One region of the Shewanella mesophila genome, then DNA from elsewhere that is predicted to be linked to it. Evidence: predicted binding sites of a transcription regulator. Region 1 holds the regulator's gene; each other region holds the start of a gene.
The links. Region 1 encodes LexA, which represses DNA repair genes until DNA is damaged. Its sites were predicted from a motif close to TACTGTATNNNNATACAGTA; they were not measured.
Positions count from the first base shown of each region.

Region 1 (8,303 bases):
AGGTTCCGATCAGAATAGATAGGAAAGTCCCCATTTCAACCCAAGCATTTCCTTTCACTAACTCAGTTTGGGCCAAAGCTTGAGGTAACAAAGAATACTTTACCGGACCAAAATAGGCCGATTGGCTGCCCGTTAAAAACAGTAACACCAGCATAGCCATATAGCTTTGAGATAGAATAGCCATAGCAGCACAAGACATGATCACCACTTCTAACTGCTTTAACCTGCGTATTAATTTAGCCTTATCCATGTTATCGGCGACCATACCGGCATGGGCGGAAAATAGAAAAAACGGTAAAATGAACACTCCTGCCGCAAGGTTTACAAACAGGTTAACACTAATAGGCAACTCTCCTATCTGGGCATAGGTCACCATTAACAGCAGCACATTTTTATAGATGTTGTCATTTAGCGCCCCTAAGCACTGGGTCACAAAATAGGGCAAAAATCGTTTAGTTAGCAGCATATCAAATCCTTTTGGTATCCCATTGCAGTTAAATGTGAATCAACATGACAGTGGAGCAAATCGTCGAGTGTAGTGTCTTCGATAAACAGTTTATCGTCTAACGCCAAACAGGTGAGCCCATGTATTCCAGCCCAAATCACCCGGCTATGTTTTTGCAATTCTTGCTGTTCATGATGATTGAACAGTGATGCAAGTCGCCATTCTACGAGTCCAAATAACTCCTTAATCAACTTATTGTGAAGAGGTGGCAAGTGGTCATCAAGCATCTTTAATTCAAACACCAAATTAAAACGATGAGGATGCGCTAAAGCAAAACGGCTATATACTCTTGCCATGGCGACTATCGCTTCGGCATTATCTTGCTCATCAACCAATTTCAAACTTTGATGCAACTGCTGTAACGTCAACTCGGACACAGACAACAGCAAGACCTGATAACGACCAAAAATATTGATCAAGGTACTTGGCACATAGCCAATAGCGGTTGCGACCTTACGTAAACTTAAACTGCTCAATTGATCTTGCTCTAAATGATCGACCACTGCAGTGATAGCCATCTCCCTTATTTCTTCATGAGTATGCTCTTTTCTTCTAGCCATCTCATATCCTCAACTCCCTCAATGGTGATGACAAAATAGCAGCAACCAAAATAAAAAACAACGTTCATAATTGTTTTTTATTAAAAGCTGTCAGGGAGGATACAGACTTAAGCTAAAGCAACTCATTAATATGCGACTAGCGGAAAGTACCGTGGACGTCTATTGTCCTGTGCACGGCAATAAATAAAGGTTATTACCGCGCAAGAGCAAGCGACATCAGTATGCGGCATTCACCAGCACCGAAATAATCCTCCTCGACGCTTTGCTCAATAAAGCCTAAGGAGAGATACAGATGCCGTGCAGGGTTGGTTGGCGCAACAGTGAGCTTAACTTCCGTCACATGCTTAGGCAGATCAGTAAGCGCATCGGAAATGAGTCGTCTACCAACTCCTTGCCCCTGAGCAAGACTATCGACCGCAACAGACAATATCCAAACACACTGAGTTTGCTCACTTGGCGCGATGAGAATATAGCCTAAGAGATTATCTTGTTTATCCAGCGCAACTTGTAGCCCTTTAGGCCAACAATCAAAGCTCTGGCGAAAGAAAAAATCGGGATAACAATGATCGCCAAAAAGGGATTGCTCAAGTTGATATATTGAGGTTAGTTCACTCTTTTGTGCTGGGCGAACAGCGAAAGAGAACAGGTTATTCACTGACTAATAGCTCATCCCAAGGCAGATGCGTAGAACCCACGACGATAAAGTTTGGATTCTCTAAGGTTTCCCGCTCGTTGTAACTTAAGGGCTGCAACTCAAGATCCATCACCTGACCACCGGCTTCCTCGATAATAATTTGCGCGGCACCGGTATCCCACTCACCCGTTGGTCCAATACGGACATAACAATCGGCGCGCCCTTCTGCCACTAAGCAGCTTTTCAATGCAGCGCCGCCTAATACAACCAGCTCACAATGTCTTGATTGATTAAATAACTTCAACACCGAATGTGGATCCTGACGACGGCTAACAGCCAATCGCAGTGAAGGTGTGTCGGCGTTAGTTAGCTGACGACTAGAGATACGCAGCTCACCTTTACCAGATCGCTTGTAAGCCCCCAATCCAGCAATTGCATAATAGATCACTTCAGTCATTGGCACATAGACTATGCCCATAATCGGCCGATTATGTTCAACGAGGGCAATAATCACCGAAAAGTCACCGCTACCCGCGATAAATTCACCAGTACCATCCAAGGGATCGACTAACCAGTAACGCTTCCATTGGGCGCGCTCCGAAAGTGGAATTTCAGCATCTTCCTCAGATAAAACGGGGATGTCGGGAGTTAATCGATTAAGCGCAGAAGTAATGATCTCATGAGCCGCCAGATCGGCGGATGTCACAGGGGTATTATCGGCTTTAATTTCCTTATCAAAACTACCTTTTAGGTAAATATCTTTTATCGCTAGCCCCGCCTCAACAGCGATGGCGATCACCTGTTCAACATAATCTTCTGGCTTCATCACAACTCCAACAGCCTAAACAGGCAATGCATATATAACAATTCGAATTAACTACTTTAGTTTTAGATGTTTCTGAGCCAAAAACAAGGCGCTTACGCTTCTTGATTCAGAAAAATCTTCCAGCGATAACAGCTCAAACCACTTACTTAGCGGCCAGCTTACAACCTCTATAGGCTCAGGCTCATCGCCTTCTAGGCGACTCTCATAAAGATCTTCAGCAACATAGATCTGCATCTTGCTAGCAAAATAACCTGGAGCCAAGCTTAACTCCATAAGATGAGTGAGCTTATTCGCCCCATAGCCGATCTCCTCTTGCAACTCTCGATTTGCCGCCTGTGCTGGTGTTTCACCAGGATCGACTAGGCCTTTGGGGAAGCCTAATTCATAGGAGTGAGTACCCGCAGCATATTCACGCCCCAACAATAATTGGTCATCAAGAATAGGGACAACCATAACCGCGCCACGATTATTCCCTTTCATGCGCTCATACTGGCGCTCGACATCATTAGAGAACTTTAGGTGCACTTGTTCAATCTGAAACAGACGGCTCTTTGCAACAACTTCTGCATGTAAAATCTGTGGCTTCTTGTCCGACATGAATGTCCCTGATAAAAATGGCGTTTGCATCACAGTCCAATCTTACTATGATGTGATTAATCCACAACTCTACCGATGGAATTTTTTCACACCGATTATGTTTCCATGGAATAAGATAGATACAGTGCTACTCGATATGGATGGCACATTACTGGACTTGCATTTTGACAATCACTTCTGGCTCAGCCTAGTGCCTCAAACCCTTAGCCATCAAAAAAACTTGCCGATCGATCGCGCAAAAAACCTAGTAGAAGCCGCCTATGACAAAGTCTTTGGTACCTTAGAGTGGTATTGTCTCGACTACTGGGAGCGAGAACTCCAACTCGATATCATCGCCTTGCACCGCAAGGTTGTCGACAGAATCCAAATGCGCCAAGATAGCATGCCATTTCTAACCGCCTTAGGAGAGCAAGGGAAATCGAGAATCCTAGTGACCAATGCCCATCCAAGCAGCCTCGCACTAAAACTTGAACATACTGATTTAGCCGCAGGTCTAGACCATATGCTATCGAGCCATTCAACGGGATACCCTAAGGAAGCTGCCCAATTTTGGGAGACGCTTTTCACACAATATCAACTCGACCCAAGCCGATGCTTATTCATTGACGATAGTGAACCCATCTTACAAGCCGCACAAAAAGCAGGTGTTGGTTATCTGCTTGGGATTGAGAACCCCGATAGCCAAAAGCCACTAAAAATTTTTAACGACTTCCCAGCAATAGCCGACTATCACGATCTACTCGATGATCTTTTAGCCGAAGAATAGGCACTGCGTCTGTATGAATAAAATGAGAAAGCTAATGGTTTTAGGTAAAAATCTGGTTAATACTTGCACTACCACAAATACTGTATATACTAACAGTTACTGTATGGAAAGACAGGATTGATAATGAGACCATTAACACCCAGGCAAGCTGAAATTTTAGAGCTAATTAAGCGTAATATCGCCGACACGGGCATGCCACCGACCCGAGCTGAAATTGCGCGTAGATTAGGCTTTAAAAGCGCTAATGCCGCCGAAGAACATCTGAAAGCACTGGCGAAAAAAGGCTGCATCGAGATTATGCCAGGTACATCTCGCGGGATAAAACTCACCCAAGAAGATGAGCCAGAAGAATTAGGTTTACCATTAATCGGCCAAGTTGCCGCCGGTGAACCCATACTCGCCCAAGAACACGTCGAGCAACACTATCAGGTCGATCCCAACATGTTTAGGCCCAGTGCCGACTTTCTGCTGCGAGTTCGGGGTGACAGCATGAAGAATATTGGCATCTTAGAAGGCGATCTACTTGCTGTGCATAAAGTAGAGCAAGCGAGGAATGGACAGGTTGTCGTCGCTCGAGTTGAAGATGATGTCACGGTTAAGCGTTTCGAAAAGAAAGGCAACACTGTGTACTTACATGCCGAAAATGAAGAGTATTCACCTATTATTGTTGATCTCACCAACCAGAGCCTAAGCATTGAAGGTTTAGCTGTCGGCGTTATTCGCAACGGAGACTGGCAATGAACAATTTAATCGGTAATGCGCCACGTCATCCCGGCCTCTGGGTTGATATGAATAGCCAACTGAAGCCATCGCATCAAAATACCATTTCAACGGTATCAAGCTGTACTCAAGGTAAAAATGAGTTACAAGCTTTAACTCCTCAACTAGCGAGATTAAGCCAGCAAGGACAATGGGTCGTATTGATCAGCCCACCCAATATTGGCTACAAACAGATGCTCGCCGATGCAGGGGTTCGCATGGACCGCATTCTGCTCGTACATACCAAAGATGAAGTTGAAGCGCTTTGGGCAATGGAAAAAGCACTCACAAGTGGTACATCCAGTGCGGTAATTAGTTGGACGCAATCACTCGATGAACGCGATAATCGTCGCTTACAGATAGTCGCTAAAAACACTCAAGCCCTAGGTGTTGTTATTGAAGATGCAAATAGTCACTTACCTGTAACAGCCCATATGCACGAGGATCTCGGCTTACAACAAGCTTGTTTATTTAGCTCATTTCATTAATTGATTTACTCTGCCTTTCCGTACTAAAGCCCCGCAAGGGGCTTTTTTGTCGCTGTTTTGTTTAGAAAAATAAAATAAAAGTGATCTTGATCAATATTTGAACACAGATTAAGTTAGTAGTAGATATCAACGATTATTTGTTATATCCGAACAATTTAGATGTCGATGTTATTGATTCAATCAGCAGTGATTTATTGAGCCAATACGTTGAAATTAGCCTGATATATTCAGCCGTAAGTGCAAGCGTGGTCACCACCAGCAATAACAATATTTACACCACCAGCGCACTTTGAAGTCATCGTTGCTTTTTTGGGAACCGAAGAGTTTGCATAGAGCCGAGACATACTGTGTGGCTCTTCTTTGTAGTTGCCTTCGCAATTGACAGAGGAGAAGTCTAGTGAAGCAAGTGTTGTATTGTTTGCTGGCGTTGCTGTTTACGCCCCCCATACTCGCAGCCGATATGCCCCTAAATATGACAGAAGGGGTTACAGAGATTAGTGGAAGAGTGTTTGGTCTCCACATGACCATTCTCTACATCTGTTGTGCCATAGGCATTGTGGTCTTTGGTGTGATGATCTATTCGATCATTAACCATCGACGCTCTAAAGGTGCCGTTGCCGCCAACTTCCATGAAAGCACTAAGGTCGAAATAGCCTGGACCATTGTTCCTTTCGTTATCTTGATCATGATGGCTATTCCAGCAACACAAACCCTGATCGCAATGGAAGATCCCAGCGATGCGGACTTGACCATTAAGGTCACGGGCTCCCAATGGAAATGGCATTATAGCTACTTCGATTATGATATCGAGTACTACAGCCTACTTGCAACGCCAAGAACACAGATAGAAGGCAGTGAAGCCAAAGGCGAGCACTATCTGCTTGAAGTTGATAAACCGCTCGTTCTACCTATTAATAAAAAAGTTCGTTTCTTAATGACTTCAGAGGATGTGATCCATTCATGGTGGGTTCCTGCATTTGCGGTGAAAAAAGATGCCAACCCAGGGTTTATCAACGAAGCCTGGACCCGTATCGATAAACCCGGTACCTACCGAGGGCAATGTGCTGAGCTCTGCGGTAAAGACCACGGCTTTATGCCTATCGTCGTCGAAGTGCTTTCTGAAGCCGATTTTGACAACTGGATACAAGCTCAAAAAGCCCAAGCTAGTCTCGCGGCTGCGCAAGCCGAAGCCTCATTGAGCCAGACTCTTTCTTTGGAAGAGCTAATGACCCAAGGTGAGCAGGTTTACATGGCACGCTGCGCAGCTTGTCACCAACCTAATGGTGCGGGATTATCTGGGGTATTTCCTTCCCTAATTGGTAGCCCCATTATCACAGGACCAGTATCAGATCATATTAGCATAGTGTTGCATGGTAGAGCGGGGACGGCGATGCAGGCATTTGCTAAACAGCTAACGGCAGCTGAAATCGCCGCAGTAGTCACCTTTGAGCGTAATGCTTGGGGTAACGACTCTGGCGATATTATTCAAGCTGCTGATGTCAGTGGCTCCCAACGGGCAAGCTCTGCTGCAGCGACTGATACCACGCCAAAGACGCCTAGCACCTTACCGGAAAACTCACCAACGACAGAAAACATAACGGCTGTAACCGAAGCAACACAAGATTCAAAGGCTACGGTTTTAGATGATCTGACGATGGAAGAATTGATGTCCATGGGCGAGCAAGTTTATCTCAGCAATTGCGTTGCTTGTCACCAAGCAACTGGGACTGGTTTGCCAGGCGCTTTCCCTTCACTTGTCGACAGCGCCGTCGTAAAAGGTCCTGTTTCTGGTCATCTAGATATAGTGCTCAAGGGTAAATCAGGCACAGCTATGCAGGCGTTTGGCGCGCAGCTTACCCCGCAACAACTTGCTGCTGTGGTGACATATGAGCGTAATGCATGGGGTAATAACTCTGGTGATGCGGTTCAGGCTACCGATGTTGATGGTCACGGAAAGTAAGGGATTAAAATGAGCACAATAACACAAGATTTACCAGCCGCTCATGATGGCCATCATCATGGTGCCCCCAAAGGGCTTATGCGCTGGGTTTTAACCACTAACCACAAAGATATTGGCACGCTTTATCTGTGGTTCAGTTTTATTATGTTTCTAACTGGTGGCGCGATGGCCATGGTGATCAGGGCGGAGCTCTTTCAACCTGGATTACAATTAGTTGAGCCAAATTTCTTCAACCAGATGACCACTGTTCATGGTCTAGTTATGGTCTTTGGCGCGGTAATGCCAGCTTTTACAGGGCTTGCTAACTGGTTGATCCCGATGATGATCGGCGCTCCAGACATGGCGCTTCCGCGAATGAACAACTGGAGTTTTTGGATTTTACCCTTCGCCTTTACCATACTGTTAAGCTCGCTGTTTATGGAAGGTGGAGGACCCAATTTCGGTTGGACATTCTATGCCCCACTTTCCACAGCCTATAGCCCAGATAGCACAGCCTTGTTTGTATTCTCGATACACATAATGGGGATCAGTTCGATCATGGGTGCGATTAACGTGATAGTTACTATCGTTAATATGCGTGCACCTGGGATGACATGGATGAAGTTGCCATTGTTTGTATGGACATGGCTTATCACGGCTTTTCTACTCATTGCTGTGATGCCGGTGTTGGCAGGTGTAGTCACCATGGTTCTGACTGATAAGTTCTTCGGCACCAGCTTCTTCGATGCCGCAGGTGGTGGCGATCCAGTGATGTTCCAACACATATTTTGGTTCTTTGGTCATCCCGAAGTGTACATCATGATTCTCCCCTCCTTTGGCATTATCTCGGCGATAGTCCCAGCCTTCAGTCGCAAAAGACTCTTCGGCTACTCTTCAATGGTGTATGCCACAGCGAGTATCGCCATATTGTCGTTCCTTGTGTGGGCGCACCATATGTTCACCACAGGCATGCCAGTGTTTGCAGAGCTGTTCTTTATGTACTGCACCATGTTGATTGCTGTTCCGACAGGGGTGAAGGTGTTTAACTGGGTCGCCACCATGTGGCGAGGCTCGATTAGCTTTGAAACCCCGATGCTCTTTGCCATTGCCTTTATCATACTGTTCACCATTGGCGGCTTTTCTGGGCTGATGCTGGCAATCACTCCGGTAGATTTTCAGTATCACGATACCTATTTTGTGGTTGCACACTTCCATTATGTATTGGTGAC
Region 1 is NZ_CP080421.1:111,433-119,735, reverse strand. Features, by position in the region: gene K0I73_RS00565 (MFS transporter) at 1-466, opposite strand, end outside; gene K0I73_RS00560 (TetR-like C-terminal domain-containing protein) at 457-1,065, opposite strand; gene K0I73_RS00555 (GNAT family N-acetyltransferase) at 1,259-1,720, opposite strand; gene cysQ (3'(2'),5'-bisphosphate nucleotidase CysQ) at 1,713-2,525, opposite strand; gene nudE (ADP compounds hydrolase NudE) at 2,577-3,122, opposite strand; gene yrfG (GMP/IMP nucleotidase) at 3,220-3,888, shown strand; gene lexA (transcriptional repressor LexA) at 4,012-4,629, shown strand; gene K0I73_RS00530 (cell division inhibitor SulA) at 4,626-5,135, shown strand; gene coxB (cytochrome c oxidase subunit II) at 5,533-7,095, shown strand; gene ctaD (cytochrome c oxidase subunit I) at 7,105-8,303, shown strand, end outside.

Region 2 (8,303 bases), 1.5 Mb from region 1:
CAAACAATATTACCATTGCCATCATCTACAGCTTCAAGTGCAGAGCGGAAATTCAGTGAGTTAAACTGACCACTAGATACTTGAGACTCTTTAGTTTGACCATAGCCATAATACGCATCCATGAACCAACCATCAGCAATTTCACCGTCTACACCAGCGACAATTCTGAAAGTATCACGATCAGCTTCATTTCCTCGCGCCGCAACATCAGCTAGACGACGAGTGAAATAAATATCCTTTAGTCCATCTCCATCTTCATCGATTGCCGAGTTGTAAATGGCGTCAGGCACAAAAGCATTACGTACGACTGTGCGCTCATATTCACCAGGATTTGTTAAGCTTTCGATGAATGTTTCATACTCAATCGGCATTTGGCCGCCTGATGCAGAAAAGATATCATCAGAAGCCATTGGGAAAGGCTCTAGCTTTGTACTGGTAGAAGTAGAAGCATATGTACCTTCCATAAATGCATTCCATCCGTCAGCAAATTCATATTTGCCAGAAGCAGCTAATAGATAACGCTCTGTTGGAATAGCAATTGTACGCCAAGCACTACGGTTAAAACCGTTCGCTTCAGCGGTATCTGAACCGTTGGTAGACCAACCTTCAACTAATTGACCAGCTTGATTATATGTATATTGTGTATCGCCAGCAAAGAAGCGACCTTGTGGAGAATAACTAGAGTAAAATGGTCTTTCAGGCGTAAACATATCTTCTGGTAAACCAGTGAAGTAAGCACCTAAAGACGCTTGGTCAACGGCAGAACGGTCACGGTCACGAGAATACACAGCACCTTGCTTTGTGTATGCACCGTGAATCATTATGTTGCCTTTTCCATCACTCGAAGAAGTCCCCATAGTAAACTGAACTTGAGTCTCTTCAGAATCACCTTCCGAGCTTTCGCCCTTTTGAACATCAAACTCAATGCCTTCGAATTCTTTCTTGTAGATAATGTTTACAACACCAGCCACGGCATCAGAACCATAAACCGCTGATGCACCACCTGTCATGATCTCAATTCGCTCAATAAATTGAGTCGGTATTGAGTTCAAATCCACCGAAGTTTCGCCAGGAACACCCGCAACGAAACGACGTCCGTTAACAAGTACCAAGGTGCGAGAAGAACCTAAGTTACGTAAATCAACAGTCGCAACACCTGCACTAGCAGTTGAGAAGTTAGAGTTTGTACGGCTGATACCCGGCGTACCAAACGCTGGATTCTTAAGCAGAAGCTCTTGAATGTTAGCCACGCTAGACATGTCGATATCAGAAGAGTCAATTACTTGAACTGGTGAAAAACCTTGCATATCTGTAGAGCGCAGTCTTGAACCTGTAACTTCAATCTTTTCAATCTTTTCGACTTCAGAACTAACGTCATCAGCAGCGTAAGATACTGGTGAAGCGAAAGTTGCAGCCATGGCACCGCCAACTAGTGCAATACGCACTGAGCTAGCTAATAAGCTGTTCTTATACATTTTGTTTCTCCCTGGACTATATTTTTTATTTTTACGTGAACTACCCACGAATTAACCATTCAAGTCACATCCGTGAACATTCGCAAACAAATAGAACCACATATGAAACATTTAATCAACAAGATAACCTCTTTCTTCACACAAGAATCAGCCGATAGCTCGATTAGCGTCGGGCTACCTTAGTTTTTATCTTGAGTACCGCAATGAAAATTAAATATAAGAAACCTAGATTATCGAAAATCATCTGGTGGTAGAATTTAAGGAAATGATACTAACCACATGTAATTACAGGTCAAATACCCGCATCAAGCATAAGATTCCACTTGAAAGTTGGGGCTATGAGACAACTAAAACATGAAGTACAGCGGATCTGGATAGACGGAATAAGTTTTCTTAAAGTTTACAATTGAACCATTACAATTCTAAAGATGAAAATTTGTAACCTTGTAAACAATTGGTTACAAATTCGTCAGTTTAAACACTCACGTTTAATAACAAGAAATAACAACTCAAATACTTCATACGCTGCGGAAGAGATGAATCGTTTTAGAATGACAACAAAAAACGCCTAACAATAGGCGTTTTTTGTTTGTATTAGCAGAGTTTAGAGGGTGTAACGAATACCAATTGCGATGCCATCATCTTCAGATAAAGACATTCTCGCTTCTTGCTGTTTATCTGCACTGGTAAAGTCACTGTAATCCTTACGAGCTTCTACATATAAAACAGTATTGTTGTCCCAAACATAATGTAAACCAACCACAACAAACTGACGCTTAAATACATCATTAGGATCTGCATTAAAGTTTGGCTGGATAACATAGTCATTACCAGCATCTAAAATGTTATAAGACACGAATGGACGCAAACCATTATCGAAGGTGTAAGAGAATAAGCTTTCTACACCCCAAGCGTCTTTGATTAGGCGACCAATGTTATCGGTATCGTGGTTTTCTTGCTTGTTCACGTTAGCTGCAGCGTAAAAACCTACATCATCAAAGCTCCCCCAAGTGATACCAGCACCATAAATAAGATCGACTGCTGTTGTTTGTTCACCATTACCATAGGTCACATCAAACTCACCACGGTTAACACCCGCTGTTAGGGTTAATTTGTCAGTCGCAGCATAAGTTACAGAACCCCCATAAGTGTAGTTAAACTCAACTTGTTGGGCAGATCTATCACCACTATTCCAAAGCGCTTCACACGCTTCTTGAGTAATATCATCTGAATCACAGGTATAGAAAGCGCTATTTTTTAACTGAGCTTGAACTGCAAAGCTAACATCACCAAATGAGTTTCGATATTGAACAGTCTTGTCACCACGACCAACACCGTTTACTGCACCGTCGTCTTTATTGTAGGTGTATACCCCCGCGGTATTACCATCCCAAACAAAACCGTAGTTGGTGCTATACACTACATCATACCAAGCACCCCACTGCTTACCTATGGTCAAAGAACCATAAGTGTCGTGAGATATACCGACGTAACCTAAACGGTTATAAAAAAACTCATCTTGAACAGATTCGAAACGATTGTTATAAACAATATCACTACTGCCCACAGGGTTAACGCCCCATTCCAGTTTTGTAAAGGCTTTCCAGCCATCACTCATCTCACGAGTGAAACCAAAATTAATGCGTGACGCGCCATTAACCACCTCAGTTTCACCTTGAGTATTAATAACTCGTGCGTCAATAAAACCACCGATTTCTACAGCATTCTTATCATCTTTATAGATTTCGATAGCCGATGCTGTCGGGACAAAAATGACAGCCGCTAATGCAGTTGCTATTAAACTCTTTTTCATTTGTTCGCTTAACCTTTTGTTATGTTCAGTTTGCTTTATATGCTTGCACTACATTCCGTTGTTTTATTTCGTTCCAATTTCAGTTTGAGATTAGCAAAGGATTAGCAAACCCTCAAAGACGAATATCACAAAAAGCACACTATTTTTCACTATATTAACCAAGAATCAGCGATATCAGCATAGTTTACACCATTTATTAACATCTCATGCTGATAGCACCAACCTAGTGACAACTAAATTAAGGACATTTGCTTTGACATGACTTGATTGAAACTAGTGTTTAAAATTGAAAGAATTGGATCAGAAATGGGTGCAATTTGTTTATCTAAATAATATTGATAGTCCACTCGGCCTTGGCAAAAATCTATAGGCTCAGCACCATTACTAGTGATGATATATTTAACTTTAACGCCTCTTTTTCCGTGTCGTTTGTTGCCACTACGTTCGCACCAAAGTGAAGCAGCTTTAACATGGGGCGACGCCTTTGCCGTGTACTCATCTATGTTTCTTCTAAGACGTTTTGAAAAAATAAGTAAATCGTCCAGCTCGCCTTGTTGTAATCTCAAAACGATATCCTTGAGATATTCTACGATGTCTTGCTTAGCGAACAACCGATAATACAACTCGGCTTGGACCTGCCGAGCCAGCGGGCTCCAGTCACTTCTTACCTGTTCCATGCCTTTAAAAATCAGTTTGAGCTCACCATTTTCTCCCGTATATGCGCCAACATAGCGCTTTTTAGAGCCTTCTAATGACCCCCGCAGTGTGGGCATAAAAAACTGTTCAAAGTGACGTTCATATTCAAGTTCTAAATGGCAGTCGAGTTCATAATGCTGTTTAAGCAATGAACGCCATTTTCCGTTGATTATTGAAACTAAATTGCGCGCAAACTCATCTATGTCGGCTATATCACTGCCATCGGCAAGATGCACAAAAGTTGAATCGGTGTCGCCATAGATCACTTTTAGCCCAATCTCTTCAATCCATGCCCTTGTCTGTTTCATAATTTGATGGCCACGCAGTGTAATAGAGCTTGCCAACTTCGCATCATGAAACACACAGCCTCTAGAGCCCAACACACCATATAAAGAGTTCATAATGATCTTAATCGCCTGAGACAAAGGAGCATTATGATGCTGCTTAGCTAACTCTCGTTTGGCGGCAAGCTCAGCAATAAGCTCTGGTAATATCGGTTTATCTCGGCTAAAACGAGCCCCTAAAAACCCTGCCACTGTTTTTGAGTCATCTTGCAACCGGCCTTCAGCGAGCCCTTTGGGGTCGATAAGAAAGGTACGAATTATTGATGGGTAAAGGCTTTTAAAATCCAGCACTAAAATATGCTTATATAGCCCAGGAATAGAGTCCATTACATAACCGCCTGGACTTTCAATCCCATCGCTTGCGGGCTCGCTTGGTGCCACATAACCTGCACGATGAAGATGCGGTAAGTAGAGATGATTAAACGCAGCCACTGATGCGCCAACCCGCCCCAGCTCCAAACCCGTTAGTCTCGAGCGCTCTAGGGCAAACTCCGTTAACGACGTCTTTTGAAAAATGTCCCACACCAGTCTGCTATCGGTAAGGTTGTAATAGGCTAACCCCAGTTTATCAGTTTGAAATAAGACCGTGATCTCTTCACCTCGATTGGCAACATCATCAATGGCTTTGCCCTCACCAAGTAACTGGCGAGATACATTTTCTAGAGAATAACTATCGAACTGATAAAATGCGGCTTTTAACCAATCAATGCCATCGAGCACCACTCTTCCAGGAAGCACCAAAGTTTCAGGACGAAACTTATCTTCAACCTTCCATGTTAATGGCTGCTGATTTCGTCCCAGATTAAGGGGAATTTGATGGAAGGCAGCACGTCGGTACAATAGCGCCAGATCAAAAGTGACCACAGCCCAACCTATAATGATGTCGGGATCAACCCGATCAAACCAGTTAATCAGCGCTACGATCAGCGCCGCTTCGTTTTCTACCCACTCAATATTCGTCACAGCACAGGAGCCACCTTGCTCATGGTTATCTGAATGCGATCCAACCATGATAACTAACGCTATCGTCTCTCCCTCGTTGTCCTTGCCATATAAGCCAACGCTATAGAGTTCGCCACTCATTGAGCATTCAAAGTCCAAAGATACGATTGAAAGCGTCACATCAAGATCAGTACGACGAGATCGATGCCCAACGACCGTATTAATCGCCTCACCTGATCCTTGCCCCCCAATAAACTCGACATCTAAAGCAATAAAACGCTCAATTAAGTATCGTTGCTCTGGACGAATATCAGCCTCATATAGTGCAATACCTTGATCGCTAGCCCCCCTTGAAAGCTGGCGGAATACTTGATTATTTGGGCAATAGAGCGCGGAGACAGGTTCTTGCTGAAATGTTTTTAGGCTGATGGCTTCACTACGTATAGATTGACACCCGTTAAGAGTCAGCAACAAATCAGCGTCACTGGTGCGGCAAAAACATACTCTTTCACTTTGATTGACGATCACGCGCACAGGACCATCCAGCGTCTTAAGATAATAATGCAGCGCACCACCCACTTGATGACGCGTTAATATCCGCCCTTTAACACTCATGCCTGTCGAAAAATCTACGTTCAAGGAGCCTACTCTTATTCATTAATTCATGGGGTTATCAGTTCAATAGCTAACAAACTATTGAAATAGTCACAATAGCCTCTTCTTAGGCTATGTAATCACTGTTATTATGTACAGCTCTATTTCTCTGCTATGTGCTTTCATGTTATCTGCAAATGTAAAAACTCAGATCCGCACCATCTACAAAGATATTGCGGCGTCCCTTCCTAATTTTCGCTCACGGCGGGAACAGAACTACATTGTGGCAGAAATATCAAAGACACTAGCGGGCGAATATGATCAACATAGACGCATCATAGTCGTTGAGGCGGGAACGGGAATCGGCAAATCGCTGGCCTATATATTGGGCACCATACCACTTGCCTTAGCCAATAAAAAGAAAGTCTGCATAGCGACGGCTACCGTCGCTCTGCAAGAGCAGCTGCTCAATAAAGATCTCCCCTTCTTTTTACAGCAATCAGGAGTCGACTTTACCTTTGGCCTCGTTAAAGGACGCCAGCGCTATGTCTGCCTGGCAAAGTTAGAGATGCTCATCGGCAGCGATGACGGTACCCAAATGGCCATGTGGCAAACTAAGCCTGATCACAGTCAAATAGAGCTGTTACAAGGGTTATTGAAAGATTACCACGAGGGACGATGGAATGGTGAGCGTGACACATTAGCCACACAACTACCCGATCACCTTTGGAGCCAAATTGCCTGTGACAAGCATAGCTGTCATCGTCAACTTGCCAGCCATCGGCACTGCCCATTTCATAAGGCACGAGAAGATATCGATAATTGGGATGTGTTAATTGCTAACCACAGTTTACTTTTTGCCGATCTCGAACTTGGCGGTGGCGTGATACTGCCCGACCCTGAAGAACTTTACTATGTGATAGATGAAGCACATCACTTACCAGTGGTTGCAAGAGACTTCTCTAGCGCCCAGGCCACCTTGCGGGGAGCTATCGATTGGCTTGAAAAAATAGGCAAAACCAGCACCAAATTGCAAAATCAGCTCAAGAGCAACCATATTATTGCCCCGGCTCAGGCGATGTTAGATCACATTGGCGAGCTAACCAGTTTACTCAACGGCGTTGCGCAGTATTGTGATACTCAAGCCGCTGCATTTGATAATCCTGAAAATCGGATTCGTTTTGAACATGGCAAGCTACCACAAGCGTTAGTGATCCCATCGGAGAATTTAGCCACTGCTTCAAATAGCGCGTTAAAGCAGTTTAATAAGATGCTTGCCCTACTCAGTGAGTCAATCAAAGATGGTGAGCTGCCTAAACATCAAGCCGAACAGCTCTTAAGTGAAACCGGATTTATGTTGCAGCGCTTAGAAAATCTGCAAAAGCTATGGAAGATGATGGCTAAAACAGACAGTTCCAAGGGCGCACCGATGGCAAGATGGGTTGAACAGCTAACTGGCAAGCAAAGTGATTATCTATTTAATGTCTCCCCGATCGAAGTCGGCTTTATGCTTGAGTCACTGTTATGGGAAAAAGCCGCAGGGGTCGTTTTGTGCAGCGCAACCTTAAGGGCCTTGAACAACTTTAATCACTTTACCCATCAAGTCGGTTTATCAATCAATGATGGCAGTCGCTATTTAGCAATGGATAGCCCATTTGATTTCCAGCAAAACGCCACCTTGTTTATCCCTAAGATGCGTTCAGAGCCAACTGATGATCGCTATACTGAAGAGTTAGCAGAACAGATTATTTCACTCATTGAAGGTGAAACAGCCACCTTAGTGCTATTTGCTTCTTATTGGCAGATGGAAAAAGTAGCAGACTTGGTTCGTCCCAAAATTAACACCAGATTATTGATCCAAGGCGAAGACTCACGTCAGCAAATATTGGCCAATCATAAAAAGCGCTGTGACGATGGTGAAGTCAGCATTATATTTGGCACAGGCAGCTTTTCTGAAGGATTGGATCTCCCAGGTGATTATCTGACGAATCTCATTATCACTAAACTCCCTTTTGCCGTCCCTACATCGCCTGTCGAGCAGGCTCATGCAGAATATATTAAGATAAAGGGTGGCAATCCGTTTCTCCAACTGACAATACCCGATGCTTCGCGTAAATTAATCCAAAGTTGTGGTAGATTGCTGCGTAAGGAAGAGGATTACGGTCGTATAACCATTTTAGACCGTCGACTGGTCACTAAACGCTACGGTAAATCACTACTCGATGCCTTACCACCCTTTCGTCAAGTAATAGAATAGGAAAATCTTTGGAGTTACTTCTAGAACCAAGTAGTTGGGCTATTTTGGCCGCAACCGGTTTTATTGCAGGATTTATTGATGCGGTAGCTGGAGGCGGTGGTTTGCTGTCAATTCCAGCATTATTAACCATAGGCATCCCCCCTCATACGGCGCTCGGAACTAATAAGCTCGCTGCAAGCTTT
Region 2 is NZ_CP080421.1:1,570,432-1,578,734, reverse strand. Features, by position in the region: gene K0I73_RS06925 (TonB-dependent receptor domain-containing protein) at 1-1,475, opposite strand, end outside; gene K0I73_RS06920 (porin) at 2,080-3,288, opposite strand; gene K0I73_RS06915 (DNA polymerase II) at 3,522-5,909, opposite strand; gene dinG (ATP-dependent DNA helicase DinG) at 6,049-8,121, shown strand; gene K0I73_RS06905 (sulfite exporter TauE/SafE family protein) at 8,130-8,303, shown strand, end outside.
Region 2: a site for LexA is predicted at 6,006-6,025, ahead of dinG (ATP-dependent DNA helicase DinG). Genes of this name have one in related genera too.

Region 3 (8,303 bases), 1.0 Mb from region 1:
TCAGACAGATTCGACGGCTTGAGTTTAATCTTACTCGGGTCTTTAGGGTCGAAATGATAGATGCGGTTGCCGCAGGTGGGACAAAACTTAGCGCCATTGATGTTGCCGCTATCGGCCACACGGCTCCACTCGGCCATCTCTCCCTGAAACACTATGCTATCGCTATTCACCATCGCCGTGATGCTAAAGGCACTGGTTGAGAGCTTCTGACACTCCTTACAATGACATGCCACCACCATCAAAGGCGCCGAATGCAGCTCATAAGTCACACCGCCACACTGACACGCCCCTTTTACCGGATACTCCATTTCCATCTCCATTGGTTGTAAAACGCTAGCGGCATTCTACCCCTCAATGCCACATTTAAAAACAAGGAGCCGGCAGGTTATATTGACGAAACACCACAGTCACTTGTTATATTTATTTTAACGCTTCCATTCGTGCAAAAAGCTCATGAAAGAAGTCTTCAAATACGTTTAAGCAATGCTCTGAAAAGCCATTGAGGATTTCGATTTTGTTGTTTTTAAACTCAAGGTATTGAGATTGATTTATATATTTAATTAAATCACTATTTCCAGTTTTCACATGACCTGAACTGGCCCCAGAACCCTAGGCATTTGACAGCCTCATTTTGGGCAAAAATAACCCAGCCTTTAGGTTCGCTACTCGTACCGAAATACCGCTAAATCGAAGAGACGTTGGATATCCGGTGTAAACACGTTTTTGGCTCTCGGCGGCATGGACGCCGCCGTGAAGCGTATAGGGATATATTCAAACAACATCCCTGTTTAACAGCCAGTTCGGCATCCATGCAGATCTAAAGACGCGCAGCGTGTCACAGGCGTATCTGCACAGCCCCGCCGGGTAGGCGTTAGATTGCCATGAAGGGTAAAGCTTCAAAAATATAACTAGGCGCAATAACCATCCAAGCTACAAGCTAAAAAGGGTAATAGGGTTAACGCTAAAACCCGAGATCCATCTGCGCACCATACTCGGCCTCATCCAGCCCGGCATGAGCAAGCTCACTCTCGAGACCGACTGAGACACCCAGCAGGCGAATACCACGGCCGGCGCGGCGCTCCAGTGCCTGGCTGAGCAGGTCGTAAAACAGCTTCACCGATACCTCGTCGCTACGCTGCTCTATCGTGGTCTGTTTGAAATCATCAAACTTAAGCTTAACCACCTGCTTATGAATCCGTCGCGCCGAGGCGCTGCGGTTAATCCTGGCTGCTAGCTCGTGAATAAGTTGCGGCATTACCGACTCGCACTGCTCATAGGTATAAATATCTTGGGCCAGTGTGGTTTCCACCCCTACTGATTTACGCTCGCGATTCGGTGATATTCCCCGAGGATCGACTCCCTTAGCACGCTCAATCAACACAGCACCAAATTTACCAAATCTCTCTATTAATCTAGCCTCTGAGAACTGTTGCACGTCCAAACAGGTATGAAGCCCCATCTCTTCGAGCTTAGCCGCAGTGACTTTGCCTACTCCGGGGATCTTTATCAGGGGCAAGGTTTTTACAAATTCCGCTATCGCATCGGGGACTATTACATATTGGCCATTGGGCTTATTTAGATCTGAGGCGATTTTTGCCAAAAACTTAACCGGCGCAATCCCTGCCGAGGCGGTTAATCCAGTTAATTCATAGATCTCTTGCCGAATAGACTGAGCGATTAAGGTTGCAGAGCCATGATGGGCATCAGAGTCAGTGACATCTAGGTAGGCTTCATCCAGTGAGAGTGGCTCAATTAAATCGGTATAACGGGCAAATACGCTACGAATTTGCGCCGACACATCTTTATAAACATCCATACGTCCTGGTACTAAAATCAGCGTAGGGCACAGTTTTAATGCGTGAGCCGATGCCATTGCCGAACGCACCCCATACTCGCGAGCCTCATAGTTACAAGTGCTTATCACGCCGCGGCGATCGCTGCGCCCGCCTACCGCGATAGGCTTGCCCCTTAATTCAGGAAAATCTCGCATTTCGACGGCTGCATAGAAACAGTCCATATCCACATGGATAATCTTTTTCAACGGTGCTTACCTCCACCGCCAAGAATACTGTACATTTAAACAGTACACAAATATTTCCCCATTGATAACGCCTAACAAAGAGGGTCATGAGGCAAATTATCTCAGGACGGGACAGAAATGAATAAGCCACCCTGATGGGTGGCTTATGTGGCGTTCAAACTTTTTCAGTCCAGAAAGTCCAAATATAGATAATTACATCTTAGACTGGAGGTAGTTCTGTAGACCGACCTTATCGATAAGACCAAGTTGTTTCTCTAACCAATACATATGATCTGATTCTGTTTCCTCTAACAAGAGTTCCAATAACTCACGAGATGGAAAGTCTTTCTTCGTTTCACATAAGGCTATCGCTTTGCGCAGATTGTCTGCCACCTTATATTCATAATTAAGATCGTTTTGCAGCATTTCTTGCGGGGTCTTACCGATATTAAGCGCCTCACGGCTAGCGACGTCTGGCGTTCCCTCTAAAAAGAGGATCCGCTCAACCAACTTTTTCGCATGCTCTCGCTCATCGTCCGACTCATGGGAAATACGCTCATGTAATTCTGTTAGCCCCCAGTCGTCATACATGAGTCCATGCACAAAATATTGATCCATCGCCGATAGCTCACCGGTGAGTAGTTGATTTAGCGTATCGATCACCTCTTGATCACCTTTCATTCTAACCTCCCTAGTCAGACTCTATCTGCGCTTGTAAATAATTCTGGATGCCGGTCATTTTAATCAGATCTTGCTGCGCTTCTATCCAATCAAGATAGGCTTCTTCATCTTCGAGTAGATCTTCTAAAATTTCTCGGCTGACATAATCTTGCTCCGTCTCACAAAGGCTAATCACACTGCGTAATTCAACCAGTTGCTCTTCGAGCATACTCTTATCGCATTGCAGCATCTCTTGCGGGTTTTCGCCAATACGTAACTTTTCTAACTGCTGCAGATTAGGTAAACCTTCGAGGAACAGCACCCGCTCAATGAGCTTATCGGCATGCTTCATATCTTGAATCGACTTTTTGTAGCACTTCTCGTTGAGCTCTTCTAAGCCCCAATTTTTATACATACGTGCATGTAAGAAGTACTGATTAATCGCCGTCAATTCAAACGTCAAAATCTTATTGAGTTGCCGAATAACGTTCGGATGACCCTTCATTTGAGCTCCTTAGTAATATTGATCTAAATCAATATTCAAGCCTAGAGCAAAATTCAACCAAAAACAAATTAACATTTAGTTTCAAATATTTACCAAAGATAATCATTATTATTCTGATTCTTAGTTGCTATGGAGTACAGCAAGCTATTATGAGTGAATACAAGTAACTAGGAAGAGTAAAGAAGTGTTAAAAGTGACGCTATGCTAATTGCTGTTAGCGAACGGCGTTATGAATAATAAGGTTAAGGTTCAACAAAAAAGGCTCCTCATGGGAGCCTTTAGTCGTTTGAGCAAGCTTGAAATATCAGATAATACGATCTTTGTTGAGTTTTTCACGGCGAGCATCTTCTTCGGCCATTTTAGCCTTACGCTTGTCGCACGGATCGTCACAATCACAGGCTTTTTCAATCCCTAAGGAGCCTAAACCACCACAACTTCCAGCAACCGCTTTTTGCTTGACGAGATAGCCAATCGACATGAGTAAAAAAAACAGTAGTAATACCACAAAAGCCGCTATAAAAGTGCTCATCACTTACTCCACTGCGAGCAATGCACTGAACTCATCACTCGCTTAAAAATCAAATATGTTGCCTCACTTATTCGATGCGAGATTTACTATCGCACCGCCTAGTGGGCTAGATATTCTATCACAAACCAACAAAAGGCTTAAAGCTATCACTGTAATAGACCTTAAATCCTTCACCTTCTGCTTGCTTCTCAATTAACATTATCGCCAAGTTCTGCTCTTTCGCCAGTACCAAAGACGCTTCTGTGCCTAGCACCATCATGGCCGTTGCATAACCATCGGCAATCATACTTTGAGGATGCAGCACGGTAACAGACGCTAAACGGTGATCGACCGGATAGCCATTGCGAGGATCGATAATATGGGTAAATCGCTGACCATCTTCCTCGTAGTAGTTGCGATAGTCACCGGAAGTGGCCATTGCCATGTTACCGGGCTCTATCACTTGTTGAATTTGGCGTTCGTCGATATCGGGCTGCTCTATAGCGATGCGCCAAGGACTGTCATCGGCTTTAACTCCATAAAGGCTAACTTCGCCACCAATCTCGACCAAGTACCCCTTGGGCTGATACTTAGCTAATAGTGATCCAATTTTATCGACGCCAAACCCTTTAGCGATAGAGGATAAATCCACATAAAGATCCGGATTACTCTTACTCGCCTTAAGACCGTTAATCGTCAGATATTGAATGCCAGTCTTGGCTTTAGTCTGAGCGATCAACTCAGGGCTTGGCACCTTAACAGGCCGCTTATCGGGCCCAAACCCCCACAGATTAACCAGTGGACCTAAGGTGATATCTAATGCCCCATCGGTTTTTTGATAGAGATCGATTCCCGCTTGAATTACTTTTGCGGTATCGGGAGAGACTTCAATGGTCGATGCCAGCGTCATCTGATTAAACTGGGATAACTCTGAATTCTTTCGATAGGTCGACATCTGATCGTTGACTTTTTCAAGCGCCAAATCGATCTCTGCTTGTAATAGCTGTTCATTAGGCAACTGCTCTGTACCAACGAACTTAATATGGTATGTCGTCCCCATCGTCTGACCAGAGAAGGAGAGCATCTGTGCAGGTTGGCTGCAGGCTGAAACAAAAAAGGCTAGCCCCGCAAGGACTAACCCATTTACCAAGGTCTTAAACATATTGACCAAATTCCTTAATAATCGCTCAAATAAATTACAATTAAGCTCATCGAAACACCACTTTATATGGATTTCGATGAACTTAACTCATCTGAACAGATATTATCACAACAAGGTGTGATTAGCCGCCAAAGTCATCTAGTAGGATGTTTTCATCTTCAACACCTAGATCTTTAAGCATGCCGATAACTGCCGCGTTCATCATTGGAGGTCCACACATGTAGAACTCACAATCTTCTGGCGCTTCATGATCGCGCAGGTAGTTTTCATACAGTACGTTATGAATAAAACCTGTGTAACCATCCCAATTATCTTCTGGCTGAGGATCAGATAGGGCAACATGCCAAACGAAGTTATCGTTTTCAGCAGCTAGGCCATCGAAATCTTCAACATAGAACATTTCACGACTCGAACGAGCACCGTACCAGAAGCTCATCTTACGCTTAGACTTAAGACGCTTAAGCTGGTCGAAGATGTGCGAACGCATTGGCGCCATACCAGCACCACCACCGATGAATACCATCTCTGCGTCGGTATCTTTAGCGAAGAACTCACCAAATGGACCAGAAATAGTCACCTTATCACCCGCCTTTAGGCTCCAGATGTACGACGACATCTTACCGCAAGGCAAGCTAAGATTGCGTGGTGGTGGCGTTGCAATACGCACGTTCAACATGATGATACCTTCCTCTTCAGGATAGTTAGCCATCGAGTACGCACGAATTGTTTCTTCGTCAACTTTTGATTCTAGGTTAAAGAAGCCAAAGTGTTCCCAATCACCACGGTATTCTGCTGGTACGTCGAAATCAGCATACTTAACATGGTGCGCAGGCGCTTCAATCTGAATATAACCACCGGCACGGAATGGAACAGATTCGCCATCAGGAATTTGCAGCTTAAGCTCTTTAATGAAGGTTGCTTTATTATCGTTAGAGATAACTTCACAATCCCACTTCTTGATACCGAAGATCTCTTCTTCTAGTTCAATCTCCATATCGGTTTTCACGTTTACCTGACAAGATAAACGGCAGCCGTTACGAGCATCGCCCTTAGAGATATGATCAAGTTCTGTAGGCAGAATATCGCCGCCACCAGACTTCACGATCACTTTACACTGACCACAAGAGCCACCGCCACCACAAGCCGACGATACGAAGATACCGTTTTCAGCAAGCGCGCCAAGTAGTTTGCCACCAGCACCCGTCTTAATTGCTTTACCAGCATCATGGTTGATGCCGATAGTGATATCGCCACTTGGTACTAGCTTTGATTTGGCAAATAAAATAACCAAAACCAAAACCAATACAATGGCAGTAAACATACTCACACCGAGATAGACGTCGATTGGAGTAGATTCAATAATACCCATGAACTTATCCTTTAAGGTTCAAAATCTGAAGCCGTTAAGGTGTCTCTATTACAGAGACACACCAGAGAACGACATGAAACCTAACGCCATCAAACCCGCAGTAGCAAAGGTAATACCTAAACCACGTAGACCATCAGGGACATCAGCATATTTTAACTTCTCACGGATACCAGCTAACAAGACAATCGCCAATGCCCAACCGATACCAGAACCTATGCCAAACACCAAACTTTCAGCCAGGTTGTAGTCACGCTCAACCATGAAAGATACTGCGCCGAAAATCGCACAGTTTACGGTGATTAGAGGTAGGAAGATCCCTAACGCGTTATATAGCGGTGGGAAATACTTATCCAATGCCATCTCAAGGATCTGAACTAATGCCGCGATCACGCCGATAAAGGTGATGAACTTCAAGAAGCTCAGGTCAGCATCAGGAACACCAGCCCAAGCAAGTGCGCCTGGTGCTAATAAACCTTGATAGATAATTTGGTTAACGGGTACTGAAATCGCCAATACCACAATAACGGCAACACCTAAGCCCATGGCCGTGGTGACTTTCTTCGATACAGCCAAGAAAGTACACATACCAAGGAAGAAGGATAACGCCATGTTTTCAATGAAAACAGAACGAATTAATAGACTAATATAATGTTCCATTACGCTTACCCTTTTGCTTCTACTTGATCAGGCTTCATAGTACGGATAATCCAGATCAATGCAGCAATCAGGAAGAACGCACTTGGAGGCAGCAATAAAAGACCATTTGGCTGGTACCATCCACCGTCAGAAATCTTACTTAAGATCTCAACGCCAAATAATGAACCATTACCAAAGAGTTCACGAATGAAGCCCACAGACAATAGAATTGCACCGTAACCTAAACCGTTACCGATACCATCCATGAAACTCATCATTGGTGGTGTCTTCATCGCATAGGCTTCAGCACGGCCCATTACGATACAGTTGGTAATAATCAGACCAACGAATACCGATAACTGCTTAGCAACATCGTAAGCGTAAGCTTGCAGCACCTGGTCAACCACGATAACCAACGACGCGATAATCGTCATCTGTACGATAATACGTACACTACTTGGAATGTGGTTCCGGATCATTGAGATGAACAAGTTAGACAATGCCGTTACTGCAGTCAGCGCGATAGTCATAACCAAGGCAGTTTCCATCTTACTGGTCACAGCCAAGGCACTACACACACCCAAGATCTGCAATGCAATCGGGTTATTACTAACGATAGGTCCAGTCAGAACCTGTTTAAGTTCTTTAGCATCAGCCATTAGCTTAGCCCTCCGTTGCGCGCCTTCTCGATAAAGCGAGCATAACCTTCTTCACCTAACCAAAAATCAAGTGAATGCTGAACACCATTACTGGTTAGCGTTGCGCCAGATAGCGCATCTACACCATGCTCAGAGTTTGCGATAGCTGGGTTTTTAGTCACTTTAATCGCTAGGTTACCCTGCTCGTCATAAAGCTTCTTACCTTCCCACTTAGCAATCCACTGAGGATTTTGTACTTCGCCACCAAGACCAGGAGTCTCACCTGAACCGGTAAAGTCGTAATACACTAAGCTGCGTACAGTGTTAAGGTCAGCTTCTACCGCTAAGAAAGCGTACATGGTTGACCATAGACCGTAACCTTTAACTGGAATAATCACAGTTTGCAGTTTGCCTTGATCATCATGAACTAAGTACACAACACCTGTGTTAGCCACATTCTTAACCGATGCAATATCATGCTCTGGCTTGAATGAGGTCGCAGGGTTACGAGCCGCTTTTTCAGTATCAAAGGTGTTAGCATCGCCTTCAACCCAGTCGCCAGACTTAAGGTCTACCAGCTTAGCTTCAACATACTTGTTGTAAGTCTCAAGGATCTGGGCCTTTTCAACTTTACCTGACTTAGCATCAACTAGGCCGGCAGCTTCAAGAATATACTTTTGCTTATCAAGCAATTTGTTCTCTTGCTGAGTAGGCTTAAGTAATACTGCAGCGGTAGATACAAATACCGAACAGATAAAACATAATCCAACAACAACAAACAGCGTTCTACCGAACGAATCTTTAT
Region 3 is NZ_CP080421.1:1,138,755-1,147,057, reverse strand. Features, by position in the region: gene K0I73_RS05175 (GFA family protein) at 1-308, opposite strand, end outside; gene dinB (DNA polymerase IV) at 962-2,041, opposite strand; gene bfr (bacterioferritin) at 2,234-2,701, opposite strand; gene bfr (bacterioferritin) at 2,712-3,185, opposite strand; gene nqrM ((Na+)-NQR maturation NqrM) at 3,490-3,714, opposite strand; gene K0I73_RS05150 (FAD:protein FMN transferase) at 3,833-4,855, opposite strand; gene nqrF (NADH:ubiquinone reductase (Na(+)-transporting) subunit F) at 4,977-6,224, opposite strand; gene nqrE (NADH:ubiquinone reductase (Na(+)-transporting) subunit E) at 6,273-6,881, opposite strand; gene K0I73_RS05135 (NADH:ubiquinone reductase (Na(+)-transporting) subunit D) at 6,887-7,519, opposite strand; gene K0I73_RS05130 (Na(+)-translocating NADH-quinone reductase subunit C) at 7,519-8,303, opposite strand, start outside.
Region 3: a site for LexA is predicted at 2,067-2,086, ahead of dinB (DNA polymerase IV). Genes of this name have one in related genera too.